Exiguobacterium sibiricum 7-3: one gene and its partner. The protein of the gene in region 2 binds, or shares a complex with, the protein of the main gene of each other region. Links are inferred from orthologs where the notes say so. Each region holds a gene or a part of one and is shown on either strand. Other genes may lie near its edges.

Region 1 (5,673 bases), 850 kb from region 2 along the record:
TCTGACCCCATCAGTTTCGTCAATTCGTCATGGACGATTTTGACGACTTGCTGACCTGGCGTGAGAGACGTCATGACATCTTGCCCGACTGCACGTTCTTTCACATCATTTACGAATTGTTTGACGACTTTGAAGTTGACGTCAGCTTCTAATAACGCAAGGCGAACCTCACGCATCATTTCTTTTACGTCCGCTTCAGAAATCTTACCTTTACCCCGCATTTTAGCGAGACTGGCTTGAAGCCGTTCCGATAATCCTTCGAATGCCATGAAATTGCCCCCTACTCTAATTGCTCGAGTGCCGTAATGGTCACGTGAGCTTCGCTCGGAAGGTCTAGTTGCTTCAACTGATCAAGGAGTAACTTTCGCTGTTCATACTTTGCGAACAAGCCCAGTCGTTCTTCATATTGTTCAAGCATCGCTTCCGTACGTTTTATGTTGTCGTAGACTGCTTGTCGGCTGACTTCAAACTCATCGGCGATTTCACCTAACGAAAAGTCATCTAAATAATAGAGTGACATATAATTCCGCTGTTTCGGCGTCAAAAGCTCCTGATAAAAGTCAATCAGATAATTCATCCGGTTCGTCTTATCAAGTGTCATTCGAACACCTCCACGGTTGTTAAGTGAAATTCCTTTACAGATAGTATAGTACAGCCCTCACAGTGTGTTGTCAAGTTTTTTTCTTTACAAGGAAATCGTGGTCAGTCCTCTTCTCGGGCTTCTTCGACGGTTTCTTTTTCTTCAAAGACATCTCCGAATAATCCATAGACGAATTGTTCGGCATCAAACGGTTGTAAGTCATCGATTTTTTCACCGAGACCAACGAATTTCACCGGCAAATCCAACTCATTCTTAATCGCAAGGACAATTCCGCCTTTCGCTGTTCCGTCGAGCTTCGTCAAAACGATCCCGCTGACATCCGTGGCTTGTTTAAAGGCTTTTGCTTGAACCATCGCATTTTGACCGGTCGTTGCGTCAAGGGCGAGCAATACTTCGTGTGGCGCCCCCGGAATTTCCCGTTCGATGACACGCTTTACTTTTTCGAGTTCATTCATTAAATTGACTTTGTTTTGCAGTCGACCGGCTGTATCGCAAATCAGGACGTCGACTTTTCGTGCTTTAGCGGCTTGAACCGCATCATAGATGACCGCTGCCGGGTCCGACCCTTCACCTTGGCGAATGACCGGCACACCGGAACGTTCACCCCAGACTTGAAGTTGATCGATGGCGCCGGCCCGGAACGTATCTCCGGCTGCGAGCATGACCGTTTTACCTTCGTTCTTCAGACGGTTCGCCAATTTACCGATCGTCGTCGTTTTCCCGACGCCGTTGACACCGACAAATAAGATGACATTGAGTTCGTGACTGAGATCTAGTTCCGATTCTTCCTCTTCTACCAACATGTTGGCGACGACTTCGACCAGTACGTCACGCACTTCCTTTGTATCCTTGACGTTTTTACGTTTGACCTCGACTTTTAACTTTTCAACGAGATCCATCGTCGTCGTGACACCGACATCGGCCTGAATCAGTACTTCTTCCAACTCTTCGAAAAAATCTTCGTCGACTTCCCGGAAACGGTAGACGAGATCGTTGACGGCATTCGCCAATCCGTCCCGTGTTTTCGTCAAGCCTTCCGTAAACTTCGACGTCACTTCTTGCGTGGATGTCGTCAGACGATCTTTTAATTTTTTAAAGAAACTCATTTTTTTATCCCCTTTGGTTCTACTTCTTCACTGAGTGTCCGTCTCGCTTCTTCTAGTTTAACGGATAATACTTCGGAAATACCGTTTTGTTGCATTGTAACGCCATACAGGACGTCGGCGGACTCCATCGTTCCCTTTCGGTGGGTGATAATGATGAACTGTGTCTCGCGTGCCAGTTGGTGGACGAATTCTCCAAACCGGGCGACATTCGCCTCGTCGAGTGCTGCTTCGACCTCATCAAGGACACAGAATGGGACTGGTCGTGTTTTTAAGATGGCGAATAGTAGGGCGATTGCAGTCAAGGCACGTTCCCCACCGGACAATAAGGACAGATTTTGTAACTTTTTGCCGGGTGGTTTGGCTACGATATCGATACCGCTCGTCAAGAGGTCGGTTGGATCCACTAAAATCAAGTCGGCTTCCCCGCCGCCAAACAATTCCCGGAAGGTCTCCCGGAAATGTTCGCGAACGGCTGTGTATGTCTGTTTGAACAACCGAACGACTTCCCGGTCCATTTCTTCGATGACGGCATACAAATCTGTTTTCGCACTGACTAAATCGTCACGCTGCGTCGACAAAAACGTAAAGCGTTGATCGACTTCGGCAAATTCCTCGATGGCACCGAGATTGACAATCCCGATTTCCTCGAGTTGCCGTTTCAAGAGATGCAATTCTTCCTTGGCTTCCTCGAATGAAGTGGTTAATGGTTGAATCAAATCCGCGACCAGACCCATTTCCTCCAGTGTTTCGTGACGTGTCTCAAGACGTGTGCTGAGTCGTCCCTGGGCAAGCCGGGCTTGATCGAGGCGTTGCGTCGTCCGCTGACGTGCTTCCGTCAATTGCGCTTCCTGAATCCGTAACAGACGTAAATCTTCTGCTGCCTGCTGGATTTTTTTCGTCACAAGCGTCAATTCGTGTTCGACTGAAGTTTGTTCTTGTTGCATCTGCATTTTTTCAACATGCAGCGCATCAATCTTCGCTTCATCGAATCCTTCTAGAACATGCTTCAAGTCACGCCGTTTGTGACTTCTTTCTAATTTTGCATGACTCAGTGTCTCCCGGAGACGCGTCACTTCACGATCGATTTGATCACGTGTCATACTGATCGTCCGTTCCTCGAGCAATGCTTCTGCTTGTTGTTGTTTTAATTCCTCGACTGCAACAGCTCCGCGTGATTGCGCTTCTTTCAGCTGATCGAGAGCCTGCCGCAGTTCCCCTTGGCGTTTCGTCAACTGTTCCATGTCCTGCTCTGATGTTGCAATGATCGTTTTTGCTTCGGTTGCTTGTTCAGCAAGACGATTCAATTGACCATCATGGACCGACAATTCCGAGGCGGTGACGGCGAGACTACGCTTCGCATCTGTCCAGGCTTCACGAACACTTTCCAATTGCGCCTGAACCAATTGAATGTTGCGGATGTTTTCTTCAAGTAAACCGGCAAGTTGTGTGATGGCCGTTCTCATTTCATCACGGCGTCGCTCTTGTTCCCGAATGACAGCCTGACCTTGTTTTAATCCAGTCTGCAACTCTTCCAGTTCACGCGACTGACTGAAGAGAGGTGTTCCTTTTTTCCGACTGCCTCCCGTCATCGATCCCCCGACGTTGACGACGTCGCCTTCGAGCGTCACGATCCGGTAACGATGTCCTGTCGAACGGGCAATCGCATTGGCTTGTTCAAGCGATTCAACGACCAGTGTCGTCCCCAGTAAATTATCTTTCAGTTTTGTGAAGTCTTCTCGTGTCGTGACCAGATTACTCGCGACGCCAAGATAACCGGACATGCCCGATAGACTTTCTTGCACGGAAGTACTCAGTTCACGACGCTGAATGGACGAGAGCGGCATGAATGTCGCCCGCCCGGCGTTTAACCGACGTAGTTCCTGAATCAGTTTCCGACCTGTCACATCTGTATCGACGACGACATTTTGCATCGCTCCGCCCAAAGCGGTTTCAATCGCCGCCTCAAAACGGGCAGGAACGGTAATCAGTTCCGCGACAGCCCCATGGATCCCAGCAATCCGGTCCCGTTGTTTCAAAACGGTTTTGACGGCTCCGAAATAACCACTGTAGTCTGCTTTGACGGATTCCAAAAACTCAATCCGGTCTTCTGTCTTATCGCGACGCCGGTGGAGATCGATGATGGATTGCTCCATTTGCCGGAACGTCTCTTGTTGCTGACGATGTCGGTCTTGTTGTGCGTGTTCTTCTTGACGCAACGTTTCTAAACGGTTCCGTAACTCTTCCACCTGTTGTTCCAAACGAATCGTTTCCGCTTCATACGTCGATCGGTCCGTTTGTTTTGACCCGACATTTTTAGAAAAACTGATTTGCTGTTCTTCTGCATGAAGAAGATCTTGTTTGGCTCGATGGTAAGCATTCGTTGCCGCCGCCAGACGGCTGGCCACTTCAAAGGCCTCCGAACGTAATTGTTCGGCCTCTTTTTCAAAATCCCGGTCGGAGTAAGACAAGGCAGCATCGGCTTGTTCCCGTTGCGCGACAGTATCGAGGTACAGTTGCTGAGTCTGTTGCTGTTGTCTCAGCACCGTCTGTTCCTCTTGCTCGATTTGCGCTACGCGTTGTTCAGCAACTGCTACTTCCTGTTCCAGACGCGCCTTCATTTCCGCCCCGTGTTTTTCCCGTTCTTTCGCCAGGTTCAATGCCCCTTCGATTTCAACAAGTTTATTCGAGACAAGCCGTAAACGATCCTGCATTTCCGTCTCAAGTCGCCGTGTCTGTTCTAGCGACGTTTCTTGCGTTTCCCGTGTTGCGATCGTATCTTGTAACCGGTCTTGCTCAGTCAATAATTGAGTTTGGCACGATTCGATTTCAGTCGACACGTCAGCGAGTTGTGTCTTATATTGTTGAATTTCGGTTGCAATGATGCCCCGCTCCAAGAAGTCGTACCGTTCACGGGCAACTAAAAATTCTTTTGCCAATGATGCTTGTTCCCGTAATGGTTCGATTCGTCCACCCAGTTCAAATAAGATGTCATCGACCCGTGACAAATTTGTTTCTGTATCTGTTAACTTTCGTTCAGCCTGTTTTTTACGGTTGCGGTATTTTAAGACACCTGCCGCCTCTTCGATGACAGCACGTCGTTCTTCCGGTTTTCCGGAAATCACTTGTTCGACCCGCCCTTGACCGATGATGGCGAACGCGTCACGCGACAATCCGGTATCCATGAATAAATCCAGAACATCTTTTAATCGGCATGGTTTTTTATTTAAAAAATAATCGCTGTCACCGTTCCGGCTGACACGCCGTGTTACATTGATTTCTTGATACGGCAAGGCAACAGTCCCCGACTCATTGTCGAGCACGAGCGTGACTTCCGCAAATTGTTTCCGGTGTTCCGTGATACTTCCGGCAAAGATGACATCTTCCATCTTCCCACCGCGTAATGATTTAGCTGATTGCTCACCGAGCACCCAGCGCACAGCATCCGATATATTGGACTTCCCACTGCCGTTTGGTCCGACGACGGCCGTGACTCCCGGAAGGAAGTCGAGCTCCGTCCGACTGGCAAATGACTTGAAGCCATTGATTTCAATTCGTTTTAAGTACATCTTGACCACCCATATGTTTAAATTTCTTTTTGATTTTCTTTTAGTTTACCATAGCCGAAAGGTCTACAAAATGGTAGCTTTTATGGTAATGTTAGGCTTAAAGAAATGAAGAGGAGATTTTAAGACATGACAATTGAACAAATGATTGTAGACATTCTGGATAAATTAAACATTATCAACAAAGGTGTCATCAAGGCGGAACAATTCGACGGCACGAAAAATGATGATTTAAAAGAGATTTATGACTTCGTCATGATGCGTGAGTCTTTGACGTTAGCAGAAGTCGATGCTATCGTCGATGAACTGAAATCACTCAAAACCGTTTAAGATTCCTCACAAAAAGGCACTCCATTTTAAAATGGGTGCCTTTTTCATATCAGAAGCTGTTTTTAAGTTCCAG
Region 2 (2,744 bases):
GTTATGGCCTTCATAGATGACCATTTCTAAAATCGCGGTATTCTTTTTCTTATCGACATCGCGCATCTCGACACGTGCTTTACCAGTCTTGAATCCGTCCGGCAAGACGACACCTTTTTCGAGACCTTTGACATGATAGTAGTCCGGCACGCCTTTGATTTTGACGATGTAACGTTTCGGTACTTTGTATTTCGGATGGAGCAAGAGATTCGAAAACTCGCCGTCGTTCGTCAACAGCAATAATCCGCTTGTGTTGTAGTCGAGACGACCAACCGGGAACACGCGGTGACCCGGAGGAACAAGATCGACGACCGTTTTACGGCCTTTATCATCTTCTACCGTCGAGACGACACCTGTTGGTTTATAAAGCATGTAGTAGACGTGTTCTTCACGTTCCAGTTTGACACCGTCGACTTCGACTTCCGCACGTCCGCCGACTTTCGTCCCGAGTTCCGTGATGACTTTCCCGTTGACTTTGACGCGACCTTCTGTGATCAATTCTTCTGCCTTGCGTCGTGATGCGACACCGGCTTGGGCAATAATTTTTTGTAGACGTTCCATTAATTTATTCTCTCCTCTAGTGACGGTTCATTCCGGAAAAACAAATCCCCGTCCGCTTCAAGTGTTTCTTCAAACTCAAGCGGCGGCAATTCTTCGATACTGTTCAGTCCGAAGTGATCCAAAAAATGATCCGTCGTTTTATACAATTTGGCACGCCCGACGCCTTTGGCGCGTCCGGCTTCATCAATCAATCCTTTTGCACTTAACGTGTGGATGACACGTTCCGTCTTTACACCACGGATGACTTCAATGTCCGCGCGGGTAACCGGCTGTTTGTAGGCGATGATGACGAGTGTCTCCATCGCAGCGCGTGACAGGCTGTCCTCTGCAAGAGACCCGGCATACGCCTGCACATACGGTGACATTTCTTTACGGGTGACCATCTTGAAGACACCGCCGGATTCGACGATTTGCAACACCCGTTCGTCCGCTTCAAATATTGTCTGAAGGGCATGTAACTGTTCCCGAGCCGCTGCCTCACTGATTTCAAGGACTTGACTCAGACCACGCGGATCGATTCCATCGTCTCCGACGACGAATAACAAACTTTCAATGATTCGCTCATACGCCAATCTGATTCTCCTCCTTCACTAAGGCACGCAACAAGATGTCGTCGTTCATTTGCTCACAGGCGACGACCCGTTGTTTGACCAGTTCGAGTACGGCCAAAAAGCTGACGACCAATTCTTCAACGGTCGGTTGTTCCGTAAAGAAACCAAAAAATGTCGTTCCTTCATTGGCAAAAACATATTCCGAAACATGAACCATCTGCTGTTCAAGTGTCCGTTCTTCCCGTTTGACGGTTTTCGAACGACGTACTTTCCAGGCGACGCGTTGGCGCATTTTTTCATAAGCACGCAACAAATCACTAAAAGACAGGTTTCCACTATAATCTTGATTGTCCGCATCCAGATACGTCATCAAGTCTTCCGGCTGTTTTGAAAACAGTTCGAGCCGCGCTTCTTCCTTTTCCTTTAAGACAAGTGCAGCTTCTTTGTATGCTTTATATTCAATCAGTTGCTGAATCAACCCTTCACGTGTCGGATCCTCTTCAAAATCCGGAACTTCTTCGAAATCCGTCTGTTCGACAGGTAACAGTTGTTTACTTTTTAATTGCAGGAGCGTCGCTGCCATGACAAGGTATTCACTCGCAACATCCAGTTCGAGATGTTGCATGGCCCGAATATAGGACACATACTGATCCGTGACGATCGATACGGAAATGTCATACAGGTCAATCTCTAGTTTACCAATCAAATGCAACAACAAATCCAACGGGCCTTCAAACGCATCCATCTTTACACTGTATGATTCCATGATTCTCCCTGCCCATCAACGTTTTTTGCGCCTTAGTATACCACACATCACCTGATTTCGACTATGCTATATTAAAAGGAAAGGAGATCAATCCATGCATCCAATCGAACAATTTGCCTTTGAATTCAATGTCCAACACGACTATTTTGAATGCCACGAAGTGCTCGAAGAACTGTGGCAGGCCGGGCAACGACAAGATGAATCCCTCGTCGCCTTGATTCAGCTTGCCGTCGCCCGCTATCATCACCGCCGCGGCAATGTAGCCGGGGCGATGCGGACCTACCCGAAAGCGTTCCAAAAACTTGAACGCCATGCCGGGTCACTTTCCAGTCAAGGAATTGACGTCTCCCGACTGCTTGCCTTACAACCATTGTTCATGCAGCCCGACTACCAGCATATTCCGTTGCCACTCGCTGACGATTTGGAACAACGGATCAGCAGTCTGCCAATCGAACAGTTGCAGGACCTATCGTTCTTGCGGCATAAACATGTCCTCCGGGATCGACAGGACGTCATCACGGCACGACAGATGGCACTTGCAGCACGTCAAAAAAAATGAAAAACCGGTCCGTAGCTACATGGACCGGTTTTTATTGATTTTTCCATTTCTCAACAAGTCGACTCGTTTCGTCCGTTGCACCCGTGATTTCTGTCCGCAACATCTTTTCTGCTGCATCGAGTAACATATACGACATCCGTTCCCCGCGGAACGATGGCGACAAGGCGATATGTTTCAATTCAGCGTGGCCATCCACTAATTGAAATCCGATGATGCCGATAAAATCTTCATCCTGTTTATAGAGATACAACTGCTGATTCTCATCTTGTTCATAGGTTTGAACCGTTTCAAGCAAATACTTCGGATC

What was found.
Region 1: the proteins of P402_RS0111425 (region 2) and smc are in contact, whole or in part, in a crystal structure (PDB 3ZGX), measured with the Bacillus subtilis proteins. The link is inferred for Exiguobacterium sibiricum 7-3 from one-to-one orthologs.

What each region holds. Positions count from the first base shown.
Region 1 is NZ_KK211190.1:1,152,220-1,157,892, reverse strand. The notes cover bases 1,504-5,673. They hold smc (chromosome segregation protein SMC), read right to left. Parts: upstream 5,274-5,673; coding sequence 1,704-5,273; downstream 1,504-1,703. Other genes in these bases: rnc (ribonuclease III), read right to left, coding at 5,650-5,673; P402_RS0106735 (DUF1128 family protein), read left to right, coding at 5,400-5,600; ftsY (signal recognition particle-docking protein FtsY), read right to left, coding at 1,504-1,707. Outside these bases: ffh (signal recognition particle protein), read right to left, coding at 1-269; P402_RS0106750 (putative DNA-binding protein), read right to left, coding at 281-601; more of ftsY, read right to left, coding at 703-1,503. UniProt on the Bacillus subtilis protein: Required for chromosome condensation and partitioning.
Region 2 is NZ_KK211190.1:2,002,273-2,005,016, forward strand. It holds P402_RS0111425 (segregation/condensation protein A), read right to left. Parts: upstream 1,879-2,744; coding sequence 1,123-1,878; downstream 1-1,122. Other genes in the region: P402_RS0111415 (pseudouridine synthase), read right to left, coding at 1-561; scpB (SMC-Scp complex subunit ScpB), read right to left, coding at 561-1,133; P402_RS0111430 (DUF309 domain-containing protein), read left to right, coding at 1,973-2,437; P402_RS0111435 (GNAT family N-acetyltransferase), read right to left, coding at 2,469-2,744. UniProt on the Bacillus subtilis protein: Participates in chromosomal partition during cell division. May act via the formation of a condensin-like complex containing Smc and ScpB that pull DNA away from mid-cell into both cell halves.